Regions from separate parts of the Pseudomonas sp. SMN11 genome, predicted to be linked through region 2. Evidence: riboswitches for the same ligand, from Rfam matches in the RefSeq annotation. Region 2 holds a riboswitch; the other holds the start of a gene.

Region 1 (4,768 bases), on a different contig from region 2:
TTGACCAGCACCTGGTCACCGAGGAAGCCATCGGTGTTGAACGGGTTGAACCACAGCTGGCCGTTCTGATCCCAGGCCTTGTCGGCGATCACCAGGTTGACGTCGTAGTCGCGGTTGCCCCAGGGCATCCCCGAACCGCTGGGGAAGCGCAGGTTGACACCGTCCTGCAGGGCTTCGTTGCCGCGGTCGATGGCGCTGTAGTAGTTCATCATCACGGCGTTGCCCTTGTAGACGTTCTGCGCCGTGAAATCCATCATGTGGTCGTGGAACCAGTGGGTACTCATGGTTTCGTGCCAGTCGCCACGAATCTTGATGCTGCCGTTCTCGCAGGTCTTCAGCCCCGGGTTGGCGTCGTTGACGAACAGGGTTTCACCCGGCGAGCAGGGGAAGGCGGCACGGGGGTCTTCGGCACGGGTGTTGATGGTGTCGTAACCGGCCAACTGGATCGGCCAGCGGTAGTCGTAGTACTGACCGGGGAAGAAATAGGCGTTGGCAAAACCATCGCTTTCGGCCGGCGAGTGACCGTTGTGCTCGTGGGTGGAAATGGTGTGCAAGCCGAAGCCGGCGTTGGCTGCCGGGTCGATGGGCAGGGCGTTGTAGTGGCGCATCAGCACCGGTTGGCCATAGCGGACCATCAGCAGTTTGACCGGGAAGGTACCGTCGAACGTCCACAGCGACTTGTGGTCCTGCAAGGGCATGTTCGGGTGGAAGCGGGTGTCGATGCCCTTGGTGGTACCCAGGGTGGTCGGGATGTCCGAGGTCTGGTAGTACAGCCCGCCCGGCGCAAATTCACCGACGGCATAGTTGTGCAACTGCTTGCGATCACGCAGCCCCTGGTTGATGCGTGCACCTGCCTGTGCAGTCTTGAACGCCGCCTGGGGGTAGAACTCGTTCCAGCGCTGGTGCGACCAGCCTTTTCCTGGTGGCCGGCCTTCCGCCGGCGAGCCGACCGAGTTGCGGTTGAGGAACAGCTCGATCTGCGCCTTCCACGGGTTGCGGTCGAGGGTGTTGGCGTACTGGGTCGGGAACGGGTACAGGCCCGGTTGCTTGAGGAAGGCTTCCAGGGCATTGCCGTTGGGGCTGCTGCGGGCGACCACGTCTGGGTCTTGCGCAGGCGCAGCGCCCAGTGTGGGGACCGGGAAGGTCAGGGTAGGCGGCGGCAGATTGGGGTCGAGTTTTTCCGGGCCGAATTCTTCGAACAGCAGCAATTGCTGGGTGAATGGCTGCGCCCCGAACAACGGACTCGGCTTGCCGTTGGTAGGGTAATTGCGTGAAGTCTGCAGGGCGGGCGGCAGTATGTTGTCGACGCGGTTGGTCGAGCGATCGCCATACACCCCATCCTTGAGTTCGAGGGAGCCCTCGTTCGCCTCGGGCAGGTTGAACAGGTTGAGCAGCGCCGGATTCGGGTCTGCCGGCTGGTCATCGTAATGCGACGGGTCCGTCGGCGGTGGCTGGCTGACGTCATCCAACCCGGAAGCCACTGCTGAGATCAGCCCCAGGCTGAGCATCAGCGCGGTCACGGCGGACAATGTGAAGAGGTGGTTTTTGGGTTGGATCACGGCAGGTGTTTTCATTGCCTGGTGCCTCGCTCACGGCTAAATGGCTATGGGCCATCAATGGCTTATTGCCGGGTTTCAATGGCCTGAGCAACGGCTGTGCCAACAGATGTTTCGGTAATACTTTGTCAAACAACTCCTTGCGGTCCCTGAGGTGCGCTAAATAATGGGGTGTCAAGGACCGGGTGTAGGCCCCCGAAACTGGGCAGGGTTGGGGCCCAACTCCGGTGATGGAGTGGGTGACAATTGGTGATGGGGGCTGTATACCTGTTGCCCACCAAGGGGAGCCCGGCAACGGGCTGAGAAACCGCTGACAGCTGCAGCGCGGTGACCCTTCGAACCTGATCCGGATAATGCCGGCGAAGGGATGGGACTGCCGACCTGCCTTTTGCCGGCCTCACTGCGAGGCCACGCCATGACCGAACGCTTTAGCGAAACCCTGCAACGCCAGAACCAACCGACCTGGTCGGCCGCCGTCGGCCACCGTTTCGTCACCGAACTCTGCGCAGGCAGCGTCGCCGACCCGATCATGGTCCGCTATCTGGTCCAGGACCACCGCTTTCTCGACAGCTTCCTGACCCTGCTCGGCGCCGCCATCGCCACCGCCGACACCTATGAAGCCCGCCTGCGTTTCGGCCGCTTCGCGGGGATGATCTCCAGCGACGAGAACACCTATTTCCTGCGTGCGTTCGAGGCCCTGGACGTCAGCCCGGCGCAGCGCACCGAGCCCGCAGACACTGCACCTACCGCCGGTTTCAAGGCCATCATGCGCGAGGCCGCGGCCACCCGGTCCTACGCCGCCGCGTTGGCCGTGCTGAACGTTGCCGAAGGCCTGTACCTGGATTGGGCCCTCAAGGCACCGAAGCCGTTGCCGGCCAACTTCGTCTACGCCGAATGGATCACCCTGCACGACAACCCGGCGTTCTGCGATTTCGTGGCCTTCCTCAAGGCCGAACTGGACCGGGTCGGCCCCCAGGAGGCCGCATTGGCCAGTGATTTCTACGCACGCACCGTTGAACTGGAGCTTGCCTTCTTCGACGCCATTTACACCGAGGAGGCGTGAGCATGGATATCTTCGAGCGCTTGAAGGCCGCTACGGCCGGGCAGTGGAACAGCTATGTCGACCACGACTTCGTGCGGCAGATGGGCGAGGGCACGCTGTCGGAAGAAGCCTTCCGCACCTACCTGATCCAGGACTACCTGTTCCTCATCCAGTTCGCCCGTGCCTGGGCCCTGGCCGCCTACAAGAGCCGCCTGCCGGCGGATATCCGCGCTGCCCAGGCTGGCTTGGCGGCGATTCTCGACGAGACCGAACTGCACCTGCGCCTGTGCGCACGTTGGGGGTTGTCGCAAGCTGATATCCAGGCAGCTCCCGAGCACCAGGCGACGGTGGCGTACACCCGTTACGTGCTCGACTGCGGCGCGGCCGGTGACCTGCTTGAACTGCATGTGGCATTGGCGCCGTGCGTGATCGGCTACGCCGAGATCGGCCGCACGCTGGCAGAGCGCATTGGCGACCTGAGCGATCACCCGTACCGGGAGTGGATTGGCGAATATGCTGGCGAGGCCTACCAGGGCGTCGCTGCGGCGGCGCGCAGGCACCTGGATGAACTGGCGGCGCGGAGCATGACCGAGCAGCGGTTTGTGGAGCTGGCACAGATCTTTGGCCAGGCTTCGCGGCTGGAGGCTGATTTCTGGCAGATGGGGCTGGATGGCGTTGCCTGAGTGCCGGTTGGCTTCAGTCAGGCTGTTTCATTGTGGTTTTGTGAATCGCCGTGCACATGTACCGCACGGCGATTCGATCGCGCTCGGGCAGGGTGCGGTAGTGGTCGATGAGGTTGACCTCTTCCTTGTTCAGGCGGCGCAGGAACAGGCGTTGGTTGAATGATGTGAAAGCGCGGAAGATGCGGATCAGAACGGGATCGATTGCCATGGAATCGCCTTGCATGATTATGGGCTCTCGTCCGTGAGATTTCCCCTACTTTGTCAGGGGATAAGGGCTAAGTCTAGCGATCTGGGTCAATTTCTTGAGTGATTGGGCTGCTGCAGGCAGCCCAAGTTTTTCTCAGCGGGGGCTCATTTGCGTTTTCGCTTGCTGGGTTTAATGGGGGCTTCCTCGAAGGCCTCTGGCGGTGGCGGTGCTGCGCGAACGTTGAATACGCGGCAGATGACGTACCAGCAGATGGCTACTGACAGGTTGTAGGGAAAGAGCACTGCCCAGAACGGTAGTTGCCAGTTCTTTTTGCCTTGCATTTCTCCGGGCTCGCCGGTGCGCCAAGGGGCGTAATGGTTCCAGGCCTCTGTTGGTGTGAGGCATATGGCGTGTAACGGCCTGTGCCACCAGTTGGGTTCGCCTGGAGGAGGGAGTTTGTCGGGACCGTGATCCATGAAATGGCGTAGGTATTCCCAGACTTCGGCGACATATTTTATGTCGGGCTCGGTAGGTTCATTGCTGTCGATCCACAGGCTGTCCTCCTGGTGAAGACTGTGGTCTTCCCTGCGAGGAGCAAATGCCAGGGCGTAGCTGGAGCTGAAAGACGAACCGCCGAACTCAGTACGTTTGAAAACACCACCTCCCGTAGCAGCCCAGTCGAAATCAATGAGTGTTTTCCTACGCTGATAATAGATCCTTCTTGTCAGCCTGTTTAGGTAGAAATTCGATAGGTTTTTAATGAGGTGAATTCTGTAAGCTAAAAAAGGAGTGAAAATCAAAGGCGCAATTAGATACTGAATCATTGAGTGCGGCCTTGATATTAGCGTATGGCGGTATGCATCATCCATTATTCCTGGGTATAAGTACGCTGCTGACATCAAAGTTATGGCTGCATATAATTTCCCCATGAAGACGGAGTCACTTATCCACGGGTTCCGCAATACCAAATGAACGCTGCTTATACTGATTGTTTGGCTGTTGATTTTAGGTGATACTTTTGAGTGGGTGCGCGAGGGAAATAACCATCTCGTCGTCATTGGCTATTTCTCGATTGTGAACTGAGCACTGGAATGTGCTTCATCATCTAGTCCAAGTCTAGAGTGATAGATGACTGTCAGAGTGGCATTTGCATGGGCGCGAATTGCGTTTCTGAAGTTTAGTACAAGACCACTGCTGGTTAGGTAGCATTCAGGATTTGTCGGAAAAATGGTCACGCCCTGTTTGTTGTTTATACTGCTCAACGTTGCGCTCCACTCGCTTTGTGATAACACGAATCCTG
Region 2 (4,768 bases):
ACCCGGCCGATGCTGGGCGAAATGAGCCTGATCGCGGTGCAGACCGAAACCGAAGCCCGGCGCTTCCGTGACCTGGGCGCGCGCCCCGAGTGCGTGCAGGTGACCGGCTCGATCAAGTTCGACCTGAAAATCGATGAGCACTTGCCGCCTCGTGCCAGGGCATTGCGCGAACAGTGGGGCGCCGACCAGCGTCCGGTATGGATCGCTGCCAGCACTCACGAGGGTGAGGATGCCTTGATCCTGCAGGCGCACCGGCAGTTGCTGCAGGTACATGGCGATGCGCTGCTGATTCTGGTGCCGCGTCATCCTGAGCGGTTCGATACCGTGCATGCCTTGTGTGCCGAGCAGTTCGCCACAGTGCGCCGCTCCGCCGGCACGCCAGTGGATGCCCGGACGCAGGTGCTGCTCGGCGATACCATGGGTGAGTTGCTGTTCCTCTACGCCCTGGCCGACATCGCCTTTGTCGGCGGCAGCCTGGTGGCCACGGGCGGCCATAACCCACTGGAGCCTGCGGCATTGGCATTGCCGGTGCTCATGGGGCCACATGTGTTCAACTTCCTTGAGATCAGCGCGATGCTGCGCGAGGCGGGGGCGTTACAGCAGGTCGATGATGCCGACGGGCTGGCCGAGGCGGTGCGTCGGTTGATCGAGTTGCCCCAGGGTGCGCAGCGCATGGGCGAGGCGGGCAGGGCGGTGATGCGGGCCAACCAGGGCGCCTTGCAGCGCTTGCTGGATGGGTTGGGCAAGCTTCTCAGCTGATTTTTGTGTTGGCTTCTTCGCGGGCGCACCCGCGAAAAAGCCAAAACTTTTCTCAAGGCCTGCGCTCGAAGTTCTTGGCTGCAGCGGCCGCCAGGTCCGGCGGCAGGAAGTCCTTGTCCGGGTTGTAGTCCGGCTTCAGGTACTGCTTGAGGTCCTGCAGGTCCTGCGGGCTCAAGGTCCCTGCCGCCTGCTTCAGGCTCAGGTTGTCGAGAATGTAGTCATAGCGGCTGTTGTTGTAGTCGCGCACCGAGGTGTACAGCTGGCGCTGGGCGTCGAGCACGTCGACGATGTTGCGGGTGCCGACCTGGTAGCCGATCTCGGTGGCTTCCAGCGCACTCTGGTTGGAAATGATCGACTGCTTGCGCGCCTGCACTTGCTCCACATCGGTGTTCACTGCGCGGTGCAGGTTGCGGGTGTTCTCCACCACCTGGCGGCGCAGGCTTTCGCGTTGCTGCTCGCTCTGGCTCAGGCGCTGGTAGGCCTCGCGCACCTGCGAGCTGGTCAGGCCGCCGCTGTAGATCGGGATGTTCAGCTGCAGGCCGACGGTGGTCTGCTCCACATCACCGCTGTAATGCACATTGGGCAGTGCAGCCGAGTTGCTGAAGCCCAGGTTGTCGTTGTCGCCTTTCTGGTACTGGGCCACCGCATCGAGGGTGGGGGCGTGGCCGGCCTTGCGCTGGCGCAGGGTTTCTTCGGCGGCGGCAACGGCGTGGTTGGTGGCCAGCAGGTTGAGGTTCTGGCGGCCAGCGGTTTCTACCCAGGCCTTGGCGTCGTTGGGGGTTGGCACCTTCACCGGCAGTGTATGGACCACACCCTGGATCGAGCTGTATTCGCGGTTGGTCAACGTGACCAGGGCCTCGAAGGCATCCTGCACCTGACGCTCGGCGACGATCCGGTTGGCCCGGGCGGTGTCATAACTGGCCTGGGACTGCAGCACGTCGGTCTTGTCGGAGAGGCCGACGTCGAAACGTTCGTTGGACTGGTCCAGCTGGCGCTTGAAGGCCGCTTCCTCGGCCTTGGTCGCCGCCAGGTTGTCCTGGGCACGCAGCACGGTGAAGTAATCCTGCGCAGTCTGCAGGATCAGGTTCTGCTCGGTCGCCGACAGTTGCAGCGCCGCCTGCTCGTTGACCGCTTCGGCAGCCTGCAGCTGGAACCAGCGATCAGCGCGGAAGATCGGTTGCGAAAGGGTCGCGCTCCAGCTGTTGCCACTGCGGTTGACGGTGGCCGATGGCTGGTCGATCTTGGTGCGGGTATTTTGCATCTCGGCCCCGGCCGAGAGGTTTGGCAGCAGGCCGGCGCGAGCCTGTGGCACCACTTCTTTCTGGGCGCCGTAATCTGCACGGGCGGCAGCAAGATCGGCGTTGTTGTCGACCGCTTCCTGGTAAACACTGACCAGATCGGTCTTTACCGTCGTGGGCATGTCTGCTGCCCAGACCACTCCGTTGGACGCACAAGACACGGCTATCGCCAGTGAAAGTTTGCGCAGCATAGAGGCAATCCTTGTACGAAATTTAATTACTGAACTGTTGAGTATCGAGCGACGGGCCAGTGTAGTGCCATGCGCACCCGCCAACAATCATAGGTTGCGCCTTTCATCTCCCCTGCGTTTTACCCGCTTGGCTTTGCCGACCACTCCAGTCTAGACTGCGCATGTTCTTGTCGGGGTGCCTTGAAGCAAAGGCTGAGATCGCAGAGGTGCGGATCCCGTTGAACCTGATCAGGTTAGCGCCTGCGTAGGGAACAAGATTGCTCGCCTTCCCGGGGAGCCTCTTGTGCCAGGTCCGGGAATGTCGCAGCTGCATGCAGCTTCAGGCACCCCCATATCCGGCACTGCACCCATCCAGGGTGCGTCCACGTCTTTCAGGTTCACCCCGACATTCCACTGCTAGGAAGCCGTCTGGAGAGCCTGTGATGACCAAACAAGAAAAAACGATCAACCTCAGTGAATCGGCGCAAGTCGATCAGCAGTCCGTGCAACCGTTCCCGCGTTCGCGCAAGGTCTACGTCGAAGGCTCGCGCCCGGACATCCGCGTGCCCATGCGCGAAATCAGCCTGGACGATACCCCGACCGACTTTGGCGGCGAAAGCAATGCGCCGGTGCTGGTCTACGACACCTCCGGCCCGTACACCGACCCCAACGTCATCATCGATGTGCGCAAGGGCCTGGCCGATGTACGTTCGGCCTGGATCGACGCGCGTGGTGACACCGAGCGCCTGGGCGGCCTGAGCTCCGACTTCGGCCAACAGCGCCTGAACGATGCCGAGCTGGCCAAGCTGCGCTTCGCCCACGTGCGCAACCCGCGCCGGGCCAAGGCTGGCGCCAACGTCTCGCAGATGCATTACGCCCGCCAGGGCATCATCACCGCCGAGATGGAATACGTGGCCATCCGCGAGAACATGAAGCTGCAGGAAGCACGCGCTGCGGGCCTGCTCGACGAGCAGCATGCCGGCCACAGCTTCGGTGCCAACATCCCGAAAGAAATCACCCCGGAATTCGTCCGACAGGAAATCGCTCGTGGCCGCGCGATAATCCCGGCCAACATCAACCACCCGGAAGTGGAACCGATGATCATCGGCCGCAACTTCCTGGTGAAGATCAACGGCAACATCGGCAACAGTGCCCTGGGCTCCTCGATCGAGGAAGAAGTGGCCAAGCTGACCTGGGGCATCCGCTGGGGCTCGGACACTGTCATGGACCTGTCCACCGGCAAGCACATCCACGAAACCCGCGAGTGGATCATCCGCAACTCGCCCGTGCCGATCGGTACCGTGCCGATCTACCAGGCGCTGGAAAAGGTCAATGGCGTGGCCGAGGACCTGACCTGGGAGCTGTTCCGCGACACCTTGATCGAACAGGCCGAGCAGGGCGTGGACTACTTCACCATCCACGCCGGTGTGCTACTGCGCTACGTGCCGCTGACCGCCAAGCGGGTCACCGGTATCGTCAGCCGCGGTGGCTCGATCATGGCCAAGTGGTGCCTGGCGCACCACAAAGAGAACTTCCTGTACACGCACTTCGACGAGATCTGCGAAATCATGAAGGCCTATGACGTCAGCTTCTCGCTGGGCGACGGCCTGCGCCCAGGTTCGATCGCCGACGCCAACGACGCCGCCCAGTTCGGTGAGCTGGAAACCCTCGGCGAGCTGACCAAGATCGCCTGGAAGCATGATGTGCAGTGCATGATCGAAGGCCCCGGCCACGTGCCGATGCAGCTGATCAAGGAGAATATGGACAAGCAGCTGGAATGCTGCGACGAGGCGCCGTTCTACACCCTCGGCCCGCTGACCACTGACATCGCCCCAGGTTACGACCACATCACCTCCGGGATTGGTGCGGCGATGATCGGCTGGTTCGGTTGCGCCATGCTCTGCTACGTCACGCCCAAGGAGCACCTGGGCCTGCCGAACAAGGATGACGTCAAGACCGGTATCATCACCTACAAGATCGCCGCCCATGCTGCCGACCTTGCCAAGGGCCATCCGGGCGCGCAGATTCGTGACAATGCCTTGTCCAAGGCACGCTTCGAATTCCGCTGGGAAGACCAGTTCAACCTCGGCCTGGACCCGGACACCGCACGCGCCTTCCACGACGAGACCCTGCCGAAGGAATCGGCCAAGGTCGCGCACTTCTGCTCGATGTGCGGGCCGAAGTTCTGCTCGATGAAGATCACCCAGGAAGTGCGTGAGTACGCGGCCAAGATCGAGGCCGTGGACGTGACGGTCGAGCAAGGCATGCGCGAGCAGGCCGAACGGTTCCGCCAGGAAGGCAGCCAGCTGTACCACAAAGTCTGACTCAAGGCTGACTCCTGTAGGAGCGGCCTTGCCGGGGCGCCGGACCGGTCGGAAAGGGCTGCGAAGCGGCCCCAGATTTCAGCTTCGCCGCCGAATTTGCTGGGGCCGCCTTGCGGCCCTTTCGCGACACGAGGCCGCTCCTACAACGACCATGTCCAATCAAAAAATTTTGCCGAGTGCCGACAAGCATGACCACCCCCAGCCAATTCTCCCCCGA

Evidence for each region. A riboswitch is a leader RNA that binds a small molecule or an ion and turns the genes downstream of it on or off. The one in region 2 is predicted to bind thiamine pyrophosphate.
Region 1: linked by a shared signal. The riboswitch ahead of ACLEJU_RS13600 (TenA family protein) and the one ahead of thiC (phosphomethylpyrimidine synthase ThiC) in region 2 are both predicted to bind thiamine pyrophosphate.

Annotation. Positions count from the first base shown of each region.
Region 1 covers NZ_JBKGGW010000013.1:27,278-32,045, forward strand. Annotated here, with positions in the region: gene ACLEJU_RS13595 (Ig-like domain-containing protein) at 1-1,574, opposite strand, end outside; TPP riboswitch at 1,827-1,941, shown strand; gene ACLEJU_RS13600 (TenA family protein) at 1,972-2,619, shown strand; gene tenA (thiaminase II) at 2,616-3,281, shown strand; gene ACLEJU_RS13610 (hypothetical protein) at 3,295-3,489, opposite strand; gene ACLEJU_RS13615 (hypothetical protein) at 3,633-4,526, opposite strand; gene ACLEJU_RS13620 (T6SS effector BTH_I2691 family protein) at 4,530-4,768, opposite strand, start outside.
Region 2 covers NZ_JBKGGW010000049.1:4,224-8,991, reverse strand. Annotated here, with positions in the region: gene waaA (lipid IV(A) 3-deoxy-D-manno-octulosonic acid transferase) at 1-759, shown strand, start outside; gene ACLEJU_RS26570 (TolC family outer membrane protein) at 812-2,248, opposite strand; TPP riboswitch at 2,410-2,516, shown strand; gene thiC (phosphomethylpyrimidine synthase ThiC) at 2,671-4,551, shown strand; gene cytX (putative hydroxymethylpyrimidine transporter CytX) at 4,740-4,768, shown strand, end outside.